Regions from separate parts of the Nostoc sp. DedQUE12b genome, predicted to be linked through region 1. Evidence: riboswitches for the same ligand, from Rfam matches in the RefSeq annotation. Region 1 holds a riboswitch; each other region holds the start of a gene.
What was found. Region 1 has a riboswitch for cobalamin ahead of RMY16_RS16240 (hypothetical protein). Riboswitches for the same ligand answer to the same signal wherever they lie in the genome.

Region 1 (5,865 bases):
ACGAGCATTCACCCGTTTGTAGAGCGTAATTGATTTATCTAAACTGGCTTCAATTTGATTGAAAGCACGTTCAAATTCTTCACCCCATAATTGTGCTAGTTCAATCCCTAAACGAGTTCGCACCTCATATGGATCTACCAACGTCCATTCTGTATCTGCTTGCACTCTTCGCATAAATTCATCACTGACAATTAATTGCGGAAACACATCATAAGCTTTGCGTCGCGCGTCTCCATTCTCGGTTTGCATTTCCAAAAATTCGCTTATGTCTAAATGCCAAACATCTAGACTGACGGTGACAGCACCTGCTCTGCGTCCACCTTGATTGACGGCGATCGCTGTATCATTCAATAACTTAATCCAGGGAACAACACCACCAGAGGCGTTCTTCTTTCCCATCACCCAACTACCAGTAGCCCGAATCCGAGACAGATTCACGCCCACACCACCGCCATTTTTGGAAATCCGCGCTGCATCATGAATACTGCCAAAAATGCTTTCCAAATTGTCGTCCATTGCCGTAATGAAACAACTAGCAAGAGAACCATTGGGAATCCGTAAGTTCGCTAAAATCGGCGTTGCTAAAGATATTTGACGACGGGCGAGCGCTTCATAAAATCTCCGCGCCCAAGTTAAACGATTCTCTTGTGTTTCTACGGAGGCTATCAAGAGCGCACAAGTTAAAAATGCTTCTTGGGGTAACTCCTGAGCCAATAGATATCGCTTTGTCAGTAATACTGCTCCTGCATAATCATAGTCGGCATCCCAGTCGGGATCGATCCAAGTGTTGGCAATTTCTAATTCTTGTGGAGTGTAGATTAAGATGCGGCGATCGTATTCTCCCAAGAGAACTTTTGCTTTTACAGTCCGAGCATAGTAACCGTACTGATAGCCACGACTAACTTGAGTATCTTTCCACAAACTCCAAATATGTAATCGCCCTGCGACATACCGCCAATCAGGTTCTTCAGGACTGCACAAATCCAAGGCACAGCGAATTAAATTATCTTGAATTTCTCCTGTGGTGATACCGGGGCGCAATCGAGTTGTTAGATGTGCTTCTAAGGCAATGGGATTTGCTGAAAGTCCGCAACAAGCCCAATTAACTACTGTGCGAATTTTATTAATTTCTAACGGTGCCGTCGAACCATCACGACGAACAACATAGATATCCGTTGTGGAATCTTCAAAGAGTTTGGATGGAGCTTGCATACTGGATAAGTTGATGAATTGGAGAAAAATAATTGCCAGAATGGAAAAGAATTGTTAACTAGGTTTGGCAACACAAAAAATTGTCAACGTTATGTCACCAAACGCTGGCAATCCTAACAAGTTGTGAGGTTGAAAAATTGTTAGAAGAATTGTCCAATAAAAATCCAGAGCAAGTTTTGGTAAAGAATGAAACTTGCCCCGATTCATGACGAATGCCAGTATAGATCGACCATTGATTTTTACGCAAGCAAATCACAGTTGTGTTAATATGCAAAGGAATCTCGGTTTTGATGGGGAGCAGCCATCAGACGTAAGGGGGAAAGTCCGGTGTAAATCCGGCGCTGTCCCGCAGCTGTAATCAAGGTTTGCCTTGTGAGTCAGAATGCCCGCCGAAGTTGACTTGTAAATTTTCTACATCTGCGAGGCACGGATGGTTTATTACATAATGAGCGTCAACCCCAACTCTTGGAGACGCTACGCGAACGGGGAATTCCAAATTCCAAATTCCAAATTCCAAATTCCAATCTCCATAAACAAATTTAGGGGCTTGTATCCTGTCTGTTCTTTGGTCAGGTCTGATATTTTGAAAGCACCGCATATTAAAACGCTACAAATGGCGGCTTTCCACGAAATAGATAATTAAGTCTCGACTCCGCTCGACGTTAAAGCTGAGCGAAGCCGAAGCTTTAATATTAAATTTCGATTAGTAATTACTTTGTCAGTAGTCAGGTAATTATTTGAACTTAGAAATCTGAGCAATTTTCGACGAGATATTGCACTAACTTGAGAGTGCTGTATATGGTGTGCATATACTTCTTCTGTGTATTTTCGTTAAATTCTTACTCGGTTAATCATCATGCCGAAATTTTATCTTCACCGAGCTGGGAAGATTCCTACTGCTGTTCATCCTTTTGTCAAACAAACGGGTTTTAGAGAAGATAAGCAAAAACCCTTTCTAAATCCCAGGGAAATGATTCGAGGTTGGCAAAATATCGCAAGTTCAACGTATAGGAAGATTAACATTGCCATCGCTCGTCTAATTCGGGATAAACCATAAACACACCAAAATCTATCAACTGTTAGCTACATAAAAAGCTTTCACAACGATGTCAACTCTATTACTTTATTTTGTAATTGGTTCTGTTCTAGTTTTACTAATTGGAATTGCGGTTTATTTCCTAACTGCTCGTAAGTATCAATCCTCAGCCACAGTCGCTAATTCCTACGATCAATGGACTACTGACGGCATTCTAGAGTTTTACTGGGGAGAACACATTCACCTCGGTCACTACGGTTCACCGCCACGACGGAAGGATTTTTTGGCTGCTAAATCTGACTTTGTACATGAAATGGTTAAATGGGGTGGTTTAGATCGATTACCTCCTGGTACTACCGTCTTAGATGTTGGCTGTGGTATTGGGGGCAGTAGTCGGATTTTAGCGCAAGACTACGGGTTTGCTGTCACAGGGATTACGATCAGCCCACAGCAGGTGAAACGCGCCCAGGAACTAACACCCCAAGGGCTAAACGCCCAGTTTGCGGTCGATGATGCGATGGCGTTGTCGTTTCCAGATGCCAGTTTTGATGTAGTCTGGTCAATCGAAGCAGGCCCCCATATGCCTGATAAAGCTGTTTTTGCCAGAGAATTAATGCGGGTGCTGAAACCTGGTGGAGTTTTGGTTGTAGCTGACTGGAATCAGAGGGATGACCGCCAAAAGCCGCTAAGTTTCTGGGAGAAACCAGTGATGCGACAACTCCTAGATCAGTGGTCTCATCCAGCTTTTTCTAGCATTGAGGGCTTTTCTGAGCTTTTGGCAGCTACAGGATTAGTGGAAGGGGATGTAATTACGGCAGACTGGACGCAAGAAACCCTTCCTTCTTGGTTAGATTCTATCTGGCAAGGGGTGCTTCGACCAAGCGGATTCCTACGTTTTGGACTGTCTGGTTTCATCAAGTCTGTGCGCGAAGTGCCAACGTTTTTGCTGATGCGTTTGGCGTTTGGTGTAGGACTGTGCCGATTTGGAATGTTCCGCGCTGTGCGCTCTGCTGAAAGCAGCAGCGCTTCCGCAGAGCGGACGCTTACGCGAACGCTATCGCACTCACGTACAGAATTGATGGATAGAAACCTTGTTAAGGGAACTTCCTCAAGCTTAGTTGGGTAGCAATCGCATGACGATTAATTTTGAGTTCCCAGCAATTACCCCATCGCCAAAGATGGATTTGGCGAACTGCGATGTAGTTATTGTCGGCGGCGGTATTTCGGGTTTGACGCTAGCCTGTGGACTGCAATCGTCAGGTTTGCGAATTTTAGTAGTGGAAGCACAACAACAGCAGCAAGCAACAGAGCGAGCGCGAGCTTATGCCCTGTCGCCAATGACGAGCAAAATTTTTCGTGATTTAGGGCTGTGGTCGCAAATTGCGCCAAAAATTAGCCATTTTTCACGGGTGTTACTGTCGGACGCAGACTATCCTCACCGAGTCGAGTTTTGCCCAAAGGATTTGGGAGAAGCAGCAGTTTACTACTGTGGTGAGCATGGGGTACTGATGGCGGCACTCCAGCAACGAGTGGCAACAGCAGCCAACATTACCTGCTGGTATGAGACTCAAGTGGTTGACGTGCGCTATGGAGCCGAAACCGCAGAGGTGGTGCTAGAGAATTCTCAGGGTCAACAACGGTTGCGATCGCAGTTGGTGGTGGCTGCTGATGGCATCAACTCGCAAATTCGCTCTTCTGCTGGCATCGAAACTAACGGCTGGGCTTACTGGCAATCGTGTATCACAGCTTTCGTTGCTCCAGAGCGACCGCACCAGAATATCGGCTACGAGTGTTTTTGGCCTAGCGGCCCTTTTGCAATTTTGCCCTTACCCGATCGTCGCTGTCAAATTGTCTGGATTGCCCCCCACGCAGAGGCTCAAGCAATAATTGGTCTGCCTCCCGACCAGTTTATGACCGAACTACGACGACGCTACGGCGAACAAATGGGGAAACTAACTTTGTTGAGCCAACCCTTAGTGTTTCCGGCACGATTGATGCAGAGCCGTCGCTATTGCCAACCACGCTTGGCGTTGCTGGGGGATGCTGCCCACTGCTGTCATCCGGTGGGCGGTCAGGGGGGCTAAACATGGGTATTCGTGATGCGGCTGCCCTAGCCCAAGTGCTGCAAACGGCACAACAACACAAACAAGACCTGGGTTCTCTGGCAGTGCTAAAACGCTACGATCACTGGCAACGCTATGAAAACTGGGTGGTGCTTGCCTTTACCGATATTCTCAACCGCAGCTTTTCTAATCAATGGCTACCAATGGTGAAACTGCGGCGGCTAATACTACGGCTGATAATTTACTGGTCTTTCCCACGAAGGCTACTGCTGCGACTGATGACCGGGCTGTGGGGTCGCCAGCCACAACTTGACCACTCATCCTTGGCGGTGTTGCAGAACATAAATATTTGAATTTTAACCTGGCAACACTGCATGATATTTGCGCTTACAACTTCTTTCTTGCGATCGCTCCCTTAATCAACAAACAACGTATTTTATATGCAAAAAATACCCGTCACAGTCATTACAGGATTTCTCGGCGCAGGCAAAACGACGTTAATTCGTCACTTACTGCAAAATAATGAAGGACGACGCATTGCTGTTTTAGTAAATGAATTTGGTGAAATCGGAATTGATGGCGAACTATTGCGCTCATGTCGAGTTTGTGATGATGAAGAAGACCACGAACATGATGACGGCATTAATGCAGTGCAACTACTACTAGACCAAGCATTTGAACCGTCTGTCTTGGTTAAACGCTTACAAACATTGGTGCAACAGCAAGAAATTTATCGAATTAAGGGATTTGTAGCAGTTCCGAATAAAGCCATGCGTTTAGTATTACAGGGTGTCGGTAATCGATTTGATTACTTTTACGACCGGACTTGGCAAAACAGCGAACTCCGTCAAACGCGATTAGTGTTAATTGGTCGGGAACTAGATCGAGTTCGCATTGAATCATTGGTATTGGGGGAGGAAGTCAATGCGACCATCCAATAGTTTGTGGCAAGGAAATTTCGGCTACTGGCAAAACAACTTTATCCATAACAATATATTAGTAATTGGTTACACAGGATGGAAGGGATTTCAGTCATTTGGGCGGGGAGTTGTTATTTGTGATGTCGATACTAAAGTTACTCACTCGACAATTACAAGTCTTGATATAGTTCCCTTCACCCTGCAATTTCTCCCTTCCAATCTGATTGAGTTTTACTTGCGTTCGTTTCAGGATGGCGGATTTATATCACAATCAATGTGTTCATCTATGATTTCATCAATTTTACCCTCAGTTGCAACATACAATCCCTATCAAGACATTCTTTTGGTGCTAAAGGCTGAACATCAGATTGAAGTTAATTTTCTACACAAACTAAAAATTACTCCACCCGATTGCTATGCACAAGTTTACAAGCGTTGGTCAGAATTTCAACCAAGCCTAATGCCCTAGAAAATACACAGTAATTTTAAAAGTAGGAGTATAATCGATTGCTATCTCTCTGCCAAGTAGTTATTAAATATATAAAAACAGGAAAAATCTCCTGTTTGGGTATCAACTTAATAGAAGAAATACAAGGTAAAAAATTCCGCATTCCCCTACTAAGCCGAGAGAAAA
Region 2 (5,865 bases), on a different contig from region 1:
GACTCGGCTAGCCCGCAAATCCAAGAAATCATTGCCAAAACTACAGAAAGACAAAATTACGTTATTTTTAGTGTTTACCATACGGATTTGAAAATAAACTCCTGGATACCTTCATACAAGTTTGAAACGGTAGGAGCTTTTAATCAATTTTATACTTACACTGCTGAAGAACAATAAGGTAAGCAGCAAGAGAAGAATATCAGCAGAATTCAAGAGCGATGCCCTGAGCCTGTCGTACCCCTCCGGGGAAGCAAGCTACGCGGAGCGTCTCGTGGAGAAGGGTCAGAATGGGCTACGCCTCGCTACGCTAACAGAAGAAAAATAGGCTTTCTACTTAGTTTTGAAACGAGTAGTTGTGTACTTTACAACTTGAATTTCGCTGTAAAAATGATTAAGAATACTTCTGTTTAGTAATTGATAATAGTTTCAATAATTACCAGAGTAGTTATCAACCCCGGCTAAATCTTAAGTAAGATATAGTAACTGAAAGTTCAAGCTTTGCCGATGTCATCTGCCTATCTGCTATTATCTCACGGAAGTCGCGATCGCCGCCCAGAAATTGCTATGCAGCAACTAGCTAGGCTGGTATGTCAGAAATTGTCAAGCGAACATTTGGTTGGCATCGCTGCTTTAGAAATGAGTCCTCAGCCTTTACACGAGCAGATTCAACAATTTGCTAAAAGCGCTTTTGGCGATTACTTACTGTCTCCAAATGAAAATTGCCTGAAAATTGTACCGCTATTTCTACTGCCGGGAGTGCATGTGATGACAGATATTCCTGCCGAAGTAGCACTTGCACAACAGGCTGTTGGTCAAGATATCATCATTGAGTTGCAACCATATTTAGGCTCTCACCCCAATTTAGAGAAATTGCTGGCAAAGCAAATAGCTGCTATCAAAGCAGAAGCATGGATTCTCTTAGCTCATGGTAGCCGTCGCCCAGGTTCGCAAAAAACTGTGGAAGCAATGGCGGCGAGTTTGGGAGCAGTAGCTGCTTATTGGGCTGGGCCTCCTAGTTTAGAATCACGGGTGAAAGAGTTGGTAACTGCTGGTTATCGGGAAATTGCAATCTTGCCATACTTTTTATTCGCTGGTGGAATAACCGATGCGATCGCCACCTCAATAGAGGAGCTAAAATTACAATTTTCTGCGGTGAATTTCCAACTGGCCAAGCCACTGGGAGCAAGTGCAGAATTAGCCGAGCTAATTTGGGATTTAACACAGAGATGAACCGCACAGAAAAACAGGAGAACAAGTATTTGGGAAAGGTTTATTTAGTAGGTGCGGGGCCAGGAGATCCAGGATTAATTACCCTGAAAGCGAAAGGTTTGTTGGAATGTGCAGATGTAGTCATCTATGATGCTTTGGTGAGTCCGGCAATTCTGGCAATGATTAATCCCCAAGCCGAGCAAATTAATGCTGGTAAACGTGCGGGGAGACATTCGTTGTTGCAGTCAGAAACAACTCAATTGTTGATTGAAAAAGCACAGGATCATGCAATTGTAGTGCGGCTCAAGGGCGGCGATCCCTTTATTTTTGGTCGCGGTGGCGAAGAGATGGAAGAATTAGTTCAAGTGGGAATATCAACGGAAGTTGTGCCGGGTATCACTTCGGGAATTGCAGCAGCAGCATACTCAGGTATTCCTTTGACGCATCGGCTATATAGTTCGTCAGTGACATTTGTAACTGGCCATGAAGCAGCGGGTAAGTATAGACCGCAAGTGAATTGGAGTGCGATCGCTCACGGTTCCGAAACCATTGTAATTTATATGGGAATTCACAATCTGTCTTATATTGTGGAAGAATTAAGTACTGCTGGGTTTAATTTAGAAACGCCGATTGCTTTGGTGCGCTGGGGTACGCGCCCAGAACAAGAAGAATTAATTGGAACATTGGAAACAATTGTCAAACAGGTAGAGGAAAGTGGATTTAGTGCGCCTGCGATCGCAGTTATTGGACAAGTAGTGAATATGCACAGTATTTTATCTGGTTGTCGTCCAGTTTGATAGTTGGCGCAAAGCTTGTTGTTTCGTATTCTCCGATAACCCTAGTGTATGATCGATAAGGTTATTCGGTTCTGGTGGGAGTCAGCCACCAGAGGTAACGGGGAAAGTTCGGTGCAAATCCGGCGCTGTCCCGCAACTGTGAACCCAATTTGAGATTAAAGAACTAAATCGAAAATCTCAAATTGAGTGAGTCAGGATGCCCGCCGAAATCGATTTATTAGTTTCACATATCTGCGAGGTACAGATGACTACGACTGCAAATATTTCCCCAACTAGTCCATTGGGTGTTGCTGAACATACTTTATTTGTTTGCAAAACCTGTGCCAGTGTTTGGCAAAATGGAAAACGCTTAGGTGAAAGTGGTGGTGAAAAACTTTTACACCAACTTCAGCAGCTGGCACAAGATTGGGATTTACGAGAACAATTCCCAATTCAGGAAGTTGAATGCATGAGTGCTTGTAATCGTTCTTGTGTAATCGCCTTTAGTGCCAAAGGCAAATTAACATATTTATTTGGTGATTTAGCCGTTGATGGTAGTGCCTCTGCGGTACTGGAATGTGCTAGCCAATACTATGCTAAAGCAGATGGTTTACTGCCTTGGTCAGAGCGTCCAGAAGCAATGAAAAAGGGGATTTTAGCAAAGATTCCACCGTTATCTATCTAAATGATGCGCGTTTTGATTTTGGGTGGGACGAGTGATGCAGCAGAACTAGCTGCCAAAGTTACGGCTATCCAAGGATTAGAAGTAATCACCTCTCTAGCTGGACGCACCCGTGAACCGTCAGTACCGTTGGGCGATTTGCGGGTTGGAGGCTTCGGTGGTGTGGCTGGATTGGCTAGCTATCTGCGAGTCATGCAAATCGACTTATTAATTGATGCAACCCATCCTTTTGCGACTCAAATTTCTTTCAATGCGGCAGATGCGGCAACAGAAGTTGGAGTACCCCGCCTGATGTTAATCCGTCCGCCTTGGGAAAAAGAAAGTGGCGATCGCTGGATTGAAGTTGATAGTGTTGCAGCCGCAGCAACAACCCTGCAAAATCAGGCACAGCGAGTATTTTTGACAGTTGGTAGGCAAGAACTGGCCGCTTTTGCTCATTTGGAGAAAATTTGGTTTTTGATGCGGATGATTGACCCTCCTAGCGAAGATGCTTTAGTACCGCCGGGGATGGTATTGTGCGATCGCGGGCCTTTTACCCTCAATAATGAGAGACAAATTCTGATTGAGAATAACATTGATACCATCGTCAGTAAAAATAGCGGTGGCGATGCCACAAAGCCCAAGATTATTGCCGCGCGAGAACTAGGCGTGAAGGTTGTGATGGTAAATCGTCCAGCGATACCGCCAGGGGAGCAGGTTAGTAATGTTGATGCTGCTTTGGTATGGTTATGCGTAGGCGTAGCCCGCCGTAGGCATCGCTGCTAAGTAAATAGCCAAGATTGATAATACGATCTTTCCTAATTTCCGTATAATACACGGGAACGATCGCAGTAACGACTTTCATGAAAAATCTAGCTCTATCTGCCATAGCCCTCGCCACCACATCTGGATTAGTTTTTGGGACAATGCCAGCAGCTTCTGCTTTAAGTTGGAATTGGAATTATTCTGGTACTGGCATTGTGGCAAATGGTACTTTCACTACTAATGACACCCCTAACGATTTGGGTTCTTACTTGATTACTGGAATTACTGGTACGCGAAATGGTGAAACAATTACTGGTTTGCAACCCGCCGGGACTCCAATCCCAGGAAACGAACCTTTTAATGTTGATAATTTAATTAGTCTTAATACTCAGCAGTTAACAGGTGATGGTTTTGGATATTCCACTTCGGGAGGAAACTATTCTAGTCCATTTTTTGCGAGTTTTTTGCCGACACCAGGTTATTTAGAGGTATTTTCTGCGCCGCCAATCATACCAGGTTTTGAAAATTTAGGATTGGAAGATAGTGAGTTACCTATTAGTTTTTCTGCAACTATAGTCACTGTTTCTGAACCCACTTCTATCCTTAGCCTGCTCTTTCTTGGTACTTTTGTTGGCGCACCTTCATTACTCAAACGCCACAATTTATCCAAATTTACTCAGAAGAAGCTCGAAAAAGTTTCCTAAAACCATCAACAGTTATCAGTTATCAGTTATCAGTTATCAGTTAATTTTTCCGTTGGGAGTTAGAGTCCCCCATTTCTAAAAATGGCGTGTTTCAGTCGGGGTCAAATCTCCGACTGAAACTATGATAACTGTTCACTGTTCACTGTTCACTGTTCACTGTTCACTGTTCACTGTTCACTGATTTAATAATAATTCAAAATTATACCCTTACAAAGAAGCAAGCTACGCGTAGCATCTTGTAGAAAAGAGAGTTGCAGATGGGAATTTAAAGCCCGATTGTAGCTTGCTTTTTGTAGGGTAACTTTAACTAAGTATAGTTTTGCGTAAAAGCGTAGCGTTTTTAATGCAAGCCGACGCATTAACATTGTAGGGTATTGCCAAATTTAATTCGCTATGAATTAATGAAATGCTCTACTAAGTGTTGACGTTCGGTTTTAAACCCTTAAATTCATGAGAAAACTTGCGATCTCTCTATAGGCTCTTGGAGACATACAGATTAAACTAATATAGCAACGGTGGTATCATTGCATCCAAATGATACCGTAATTTTGTCTAGATATAGAATTCTATCGCTCAACTGACGGTAGATTATTTCTAAAAGGAGTTTGCTGCCAATGTCCACAAAACCAACTACTCGACTAATTTTAGAGACTTTACTCCCCCATCTCAAAGTAGCAGCAGCCTATGCCCATTTTCTTCAACCAAAAATTGCTGCACTTCCCGCCAAAGAACAAGGAAACAACTTTTTTAGTGCCGCCCTTACTGACGCAGATGTGGCTATTCAAAATTTAGTAGAAGTAGTATTACTAGGAACTTTTCCAGATATTCGCTTTTATGGTGAAGAATATGAAAGTTCTAATAATACCAAATATTTTCGCGCTATCGAACTCGGTTCAGAAGGTGATTACTTAGTAACACTTGATCCGATTGATGGTACGAAGTTTTATATGGATGGACATTCTAATTACCAAATTATTCTCAGTATTCTAAATGCGGATGACTTTGAAGCAGTAATTGCCATTTCTCCTGCCCAAAACATTTATTTTTACGCCCTTAGAGGTGAAGGTGCTTTTAAAGGCACGCTGGAGATGAAATTAGAAGCCTGTGCCCCATTAGATATAACATCCGCTAAACCTTCTATTTTATTGGGATGGGGAATGAATGCGAGCGCACATTTACTAAAAGATAAATATAAAGTAATCGATATAGCAAATGATTACTCTAGTGATATTCAAATTCCCAATCTTAATGGTATTCTCAGTGGCGACTTGAGTGGAGCAGTCATCAAGTCGGGCAAGTTTCTTGATAGTGCTGCACTTGCTTTTATTGCAAAAGAGGCTGGCTGGATCGTAACTACTCTGGACGGTTCGACTTTACCGCCACTGCATACTTGTCAAAACTATAGTATGCCTGGATTGATCGTAGCTGCTTCAAAATCTGTTTATCAAGACTTATTAGAAGCGATGCAAAGCTTTAGGAGTAATGAGTAATGAGTTATGAGTTATGAGTTATGAGTTATGAGTTATGAGTAGTAGTTGTGAATCTTCCCACTCTCAGCTGGAGAATTCACTATTGGGAACTTAATTGGATACCGTCTTCTACGACTCATGTTATTTTGACAAAATGAAAATCTGTATTGTTGGCGCAGGTGCGATTGGTGGATATTTAGGGGCAAAACTGGCACTTGCAGGTGAAGAGGTGACGTTGATTGCGCGTGGTTTTCATTTGGAGGCAATTCAAAAAAAGGGGC
Region 3 (5,865 bases), on a different contig from region 1:
TTGTTATTTGTTTGGCTCTATTCAGAGATACAGCAATACAGCAATTACTCAACTAAATAAAGTTAATAGTGTTAATTAGTTGATCATGAGTTTATACCTCAAACCACTTGACCATCTCCACACAAAATCCTTACGATACAAGTATTTAGGATTGACGAACATGGAGATTATCCAATCACATCGCTTTAAAATTGGATATAAGCAAGCAACAAGTCCAAATAATATCCCTTATGTTCACTAATATCATGGGATTGCTATGGATCATACTGCTGATATCAATTCACCTGTCCCAGTAGTTTTTCGATCTTCTAGGAAAGAATGGGCAATTAAGTTGAGAATTTCAACTTTTTCTACAGGAGAGGCCGCAGATACAAGCTTTTGCAGGCTTACACCTGGCTTTGCTCCAAGCAACTGAGACAAATACCACTCCCGTGCTTCTATGGGAATAGCCCCTAACAATGCTAGAAACTTTCTAGTTCCCAAGTCAGCCTTTCCCTTACGAAATCTGGAAATTAACACCTCTGAAACTCCAGCTTGCTTGGCTACAACCTTTGCCGAAAGGTTGAATCTATCGAACATCTCGTCAAATAGTTGCTGGTAAAGAGAAGTTTCCTCTGTTACAAAATTTTGCATTGCTAGCTAATTATAGGATTAGTTAGTTGTTATAGTATGCGATATTTAGAGAGAACTCTATTAGGATTTTTAAAGTTATGGATAATTCAATGATAACAAGGGACTTACTCTTTTCAAATTAAGCCAACAGCAGTTCTGACTGAAAACATAAGATCAGCTTTTCTTCAGTAGAGCAGAACTTCGGCTAATACTTGCTTTGGCGACACTTTTGAGGGCGCAAGTTAAGAGAATTTCGGCATACATCAAGTAACGCCTGAAGTTGCTAATCCCTTTGCTCTCTATTGCTGTGTGTCAAATGGCTGGTATTTAAAAATTTAGCTCTTGTCTGGGGGGACAGGGGCTGGAAATTTTTCTTGCTTATTAAGGTGATTATGACACAGAACAGTTCAAAAATTCAAGGTAAGTTTTACCCACTCCAGCACGAGGAATGGCTGAAAGCCTGCCGAGAATTAACGCCAGCACAGAAAGATGTGCTGTACTACATTCGCACTCTCGACCCTTATGGCGACGGGGTTGAGTTGTCTGTTTCCGGGATAGCTAGACAACTGTCAGCAGAGAATAAAGAAGTACATCGCTCTACAGTTAGCTGCGCTCTCAAAGCCTTAGATGACAAGGGATTCATTGACCTTGAACTACTGAAAGTCCAAGTCAAAATTTTAGCTGGGGGGCTTCATTGTTGCGATGAGACAACAGTGTTGCCTACAGACAACAGTGTTGCCTCACCGCAACAAGCGCGATCGCTACGCAACAAGCGTGATCATGACGCAACAGACGCGATCGCTACGCAACAACCGAGTTCTGAAAGCCCTACCCAGAGCCAATCTTCAAGTCCTAAGACTTATAAGACTTATTCAGACTTTATTAAGACTCTCTCGGAAGAGGAGCGAGCGAATTTTTGGAAATTTTGTGAGGAAAAAACCAAAAATCTTAGCCAGCCAGTGAATGACATTGAGGCTTGGTTAGCTCACAAGAACAAAGCTGGAAGAAATCGCTGGGAGGTTTATTACGAAAAATATCTGGCATCAATTCAGGTACAAGCCAAAAAAACTGAAACAAAAAATGCTCGAGATGAATTCCGCCGAGAACTCGAAGAACGGCAGCGACAGGCTCAAAGAGCTTGGGAAGAGTCGCAAAGGCAAAATCGGGCTGAGAATACTGGCGGTGAGACATGATTGATAAATTGCCACCCCAAAACATCGAAGCGGAAGAGGCGATTTTAGGCGGTATCATGCTTGATCCAGAAGCAATCGGTAGGGTGAGCGATCGCTTAATTCCCGAAGCCTTTTACATTAGCGCCCATAAAGATATCTATCAAGCCGCGCAGCGCCTTCATTGGTCTGGTAAACCCACTGATTTACTCACAGTTACAGCTTGGCTTACTGACCACGATTTGCTAGTCCGTATCGGCGGGAGAAATAAATTAGCAACTCTGGTAGACCGCACAGTGTCAGCTGTCAACATCGACACCTTAGCCGAGTTGGTAATGGACAAATTCGTGCGTAGACAGTTAATCAAGGCTGGAAATGAAATTGTACATCTGGGTTACGAGACAGAAACTGAGTTACCACATATTCTTGACCAATCAGAACAGAAAGTTTTCCAATTATCTAATCAAACCCTATCTTCAAACACTGAACATAACAGCACGATTAACGTTGCTGCTTACGAGGATTTAAATTCAGCAAACCCCATTTACCATACAGGACTTCATGAACTCGATAATTTGATGGTGGGATTTGAAAGCGGCACACTCACCATAGTTGCGGGTAGGCCATCAATGGGAAAGTCCCAGATCGCCTTGTTTTTGGCTTTCCAAATGATACTGTTTCATGAGCTACCTGTGGTCATCTTCTCCTTGGAGATGACAAAGAAACAATTGGAGTACAGGCTGTGGAGTTTAATTAGTGTTAGCAACGCCTATAAGCATTTAGAGTTAACGCCACTAAAAAGCGATCGCATCCGCAGACATCGCTCAGGTAATAAACCCCTAGCAGACTGGGAATTTACAAGCATTGCCAAAATCGTTGGTATTGCTTCAGAACTGCCGCTTTATATGAATGACTCAAGAGGTATTACCGTTTCTAGAATTGCTTCCGAATGCCGTCAAATTAAGGCCAAAGAAGGAAAGCTAGGGTTAGTTGTAGTCGATTACCTGCAAATGATGGCAGAGGATTCTGGGGGCAACCGCAGTTATGAACTAGGTGACGTGGCACGGGGACTTTACAAAATGGCTGGGGAAATAGAAGTTCCTGTGTTGGCACTTTCTCAAATTTCTAGAGGAGTTGAGGGCAGACAGAATAAGCGCCCAATGATGAGCGACCTTAGCCAATCGGGAATTTTAGAAATGGTGGCAGACAATATTATTCTCACTTACCGAGATGAGTACTACAACCCAGACACTACAGACCAAGGAATATTAAAGCTCATCATGGCTAAGGCACGGCACGGTGAAACAGGCACAGCAACGGTGTTTTTTGACAAGTCCTATGGAATTATCCAGAATTTGCGCTCCGAAAATATCTGAGTCCTCAAACTCCTGTCGAAACCATCCACCTCATTTAGAGGAATTTTTACTGGGGGGTATTGATAATAGCCCTAGTAAAAAGCTTGAAAAAATAGAGATATCCCCAAGTATTGACAACCCTAGTAAAAAGCGCAGAAATTGGGGTGAGGGTAACGGCACTATTCATTGGCGCACCATTACTAGGGGTGGAAAGGACTACCCCCAAGCTTACTATCATTGGCAGGAAAAAGGTACAAAGAAGACCAAGTACATTCCCAAACATTTACTGGGGGTTATTCAAGAAGCAGAGTTCAAGAAGCGCCCAATTATAGAAATTTTGGCATTACTGGGTGTTGTGCCTCCATTTAGTGGAAAACCATTACTCTTCACGGCAAAGATTATCCCCAAGCTTGGTATCACTATGAGTTTTGGAAAGATGGCGATCGCCTCCTTAAAAAGTGCAAGTATATTCCAAAACGACTATTAGTGAAAATAGAGAAGCTAGAAGCAGATAAAGCCCCAGTTAAAGATATTTTGTCAGTATTGCAACTCAAATTATAGAAAAATCATTACCTCAGAAAAGCTGTGCAAATCGTAAATTCTGGATAAGTCTACTACAGGTTTACAATATCCCGTCCAACTCGATTGCTTGGATAACCTTTTGGCGCAAGTCGTAACTATAGAGAAAACCAATTAGCAGCACGCCATAAAATCCAGAAACGGCGTGCAAGTCTCGCCATAATCGCTGATTCTGACTCCATACTCGTGGAATCAATGTTCATAAAAGGGTTCCTTTGTTGCCTCGCAACCACAAATACAATCCCGTAAGCACCACGAGTCCCCAGCAGGCAGCAAGCTCTACTAGGTAATCCCCTACTTTTCCCATTATCAGTTCGCTGTGAATCTTACGAGCGATCGCCTAGAGATTATTATTTTCGTCACGCTCCCTTAAGATTTCTCCCGTGTAAGGGTGAAAAAAGGCAGTCAATGTCCGCTCATCTGAAGTTGTTAACGTCATTTCTGCACTGCAATCTACGCTTTGTGAATACCTGATAAAAAATCGCTGTTCAAAATTGGTAATAGTGATATAGTTACTCCAATCGGTTCTGATGGGGAGCAGCCATCGGACGCAAGAGGGAAAGTCCGGTGCAAATCCGGCGCTGTCCCGCAACTGTAAACCAAAATTAGGTAAGTCAGGATGCCCGCCGGTTAGAATCAATTCGTTTACATAAATCTGCGAGGTACAGATTATGAAAAGAAAACAGGCGTTAGTCAGTCTAACCCTGATGGGAGTTATCAGTTTTTATCTAGTAGTTGGTTTACCCAAACCCGCCTACGCCATGCATATTATGGAAGGTTTTTTACCAGTGCAGTGGGCAGTTTTTTGGTGGGTTGTGGCATTACCGTTTTTTCTATTAGGATTGCGTAGTCTGACTCGCATTACCCAAGCTAACCCACAGCTAAAACTACTACTAGGCTTGGCTGGTGCTTTCACTTTCGTGCTGTCAGCGTTAAAAATCCCTTCTGTCACAGGTAGCTGTTCTCATCCTACGGGGACAGGGTTAGGTGCGGTGCTATTTGGACCGCTTACTATGTCGGTTTTGGGTAGTTTAGTGTTATTGTTTCAAGCTTTATTACTAGCGCATGGTGGCTTGACGACGCTGGGGGCAAATGCTTTTTCGATGGCGATCGCCGGCCCATTTGTAGCTTACTGGATATATAATTTGACAATCAAGTTGGGTGGTAAAGAAAAAATTGCGATATTTCTAGCAGCTGCGATCGCAGATTTACTCACCTACGTTATCACTTCTATCCAACTTGCCCTAGCTTTTCCTGCACCTGTTGGTGGGTTTATCGCTTCATTTGCCAAGTTCGCCGGTATTTTCGCCATTACTCAAGTCCCCTTAGCAATTAGTGAAGGATTGCTAACTGTATTGGTGTGGAATTGGCTGCAATCTTATAATCCTCAAGAATTGGAACTATTGCAATTAATCAAACGAGGAAGTGGCAATGAATCAGTCTAAAAAAGGGTTGAGTAACTGGCTATTAGTAGTAGCTGTATTAGCTTTAGCAGTTGCACCGTTAATATTTGTACGCGGTGGTGAATTTGCTGGTTCTGATGACAAAGCCGAAAAAGCAATTACGGAAATACAACCTGGATATAAACCCTGGTTTAAATCGTTTTTTGAACCCGCTAGTGGAGAAATAGAAAGCTTATTATTTGCCTCACAAGCAGCTTTGGGTGCAGGAGTAGTTGGTTATGCAATTGGGTTATATAAAGGACGTTCCCAACAACAAAAACGTGAAGAATGAGCTTGCAAATAGATACGTTAGCTTACACTAATCGACTGCGAAGATTGCCACCGGAACACAAACTGATTTTTGCATTTACTACCCTTGCTATTTCCCTTGCTACCCATCCGCTAGTGCAAATTTTGATCACGCTTTGGATGAGTACTTGGACAGTTATTTATGCAAGAATTCCGGCTGGAGTTTATTTTCGATTGTTAATGTTCACCATAGTTTTTTGTTTGACAAGTTTACCAGCCCTAATGGTGAATGGAGTTGCGATTCCTGATTTACAAAGCGTCAAATTAGATTCGTGGTATGGACTAACTCTCGGACACTTCTATATTTATATCAGTCATAGTGGCAGTATCCAAGCATTGGGAATTTTAACTAGAGCATTAGCCTCTGTTTCTTGCTTATATTTTCTGATGTTAACTGTC

Region 2: linked by a shared signal. The riboswitch ahead of RMY16_RS21730 (DUF1636 family protein) and the one ahead of RMY16_RS16240 (hypothetical protein) in region 1 are both predicted to bind cobalamin.
Region 3: linked by a shared signal. The riboswitch ahead of RMY16_RS31105 (energy-coupling factor ABC transporter permease) and the one ahead of RMY16_RS16240 (hypothetical protein) in region 1 are both predicted to bind cobalamin.

The regions. Positions count from the first base shown of each region.
Region 1 is NZ_JAVRCI010000029.1:63,682-69,546, forward strand. Features, by position in the region: gene RMY16_RS16235 (ribonucleoside-diphosphate reductase subunit alpha) at 1-1,212, opposite strand, end outside; cobalamin riboswitch at 1,478-1,621, shown strand; gene RMY16_RS16240 (hypothetical protein) at 2,069-2,269, shown strand; gene RMY16_RS16245 (methyltransferase domain-containing protein) at 2,319-3,374, shown strand; gene RMY16_RS16250 (FAD-dependent oxidoreductase) at 3,382-4,332, shown strand; gene RMY16_RS16255 (hypothetical protein) at 4,335-4,664, shown strand; gene RMY16_RS16260 (GTP-binding protein) at 4,752-5,252, shown strand; gene RMY16_RS16265 (hypothetical protein) at 5,236-5,700, shown strand.
Region 2 is NZ_JAVRCI010000048.1:23,944-29,808, reverse strand. Features, by position in the region: gene RMY16_RS21745 (DUF4359 domain-containing protein) at 1-177, shown strand, start outside; gene RMY16_RS21740 (sirohydrochlorin chelatase) at 505-1,230, shown strand; gene cobA (uroporphyrinogen-III C-methyltransferase) at 1,227-2,006, shown strand; cobalamin riboswitch at 2,056-2,229, shown strand; gene RMY16_RS21730 (DUF1636 family protein) at 2,251-2,670, shown strand; gene RMY16_RS21725 (cobalt-precorrin-6A reductase) at 2,674-3,432, shown strand; gene RMY16_RS21720 (PEP-CTERM sorting domain-containing protein) at 3,510-4,115, shown strand; gene RMY16_RS21715 (inositol monophosphatase family protein) at 4,730-5,605, shown strand; gene RMY16_RS21710 (2-dehydropantoate 2-reductase) at 5,739-5,865, shown strand, end outside.
Region 3 is NZ_JAVRCI010000119.1:5,144-11,008, forward strand. Features, by position in the region: gene RMY16_RS31080 (XRE family transcriptional regulator) at 262-633, opposite strand; gene RMY16_RS31085 (MarR family transcriptional regulator) at 1,005-1,805, shown strand; gene dnaB (replicative DNA helicase) at 1,802-3,157, shown strand; gene RMY16_RS31095 (hypothetical protein) at 3,120-3,623, shown strand; gene RMY16_RS31100 (hypothetical protein) at 3,759-3,911, opposite strand; gene RMY16_RS33230 (PepSY domain-containing protein) at 3,915-4,052, opposite strand; cobalamin riboswitch at 4,221-4,361, shown strand; gene RMY16_RS31105 (energy-coupling factor ABC transporter permease) at 4,387-5,160, shown strand; gene RMY16_RS31110 (energy-coupling factor ABC transporter substrate-binding protein) at 5,147-5,449, shown strand; gene cbiQ (cobalt ECF transporter T component CbiQ) at 5,446-5,865, shown strand, end outside.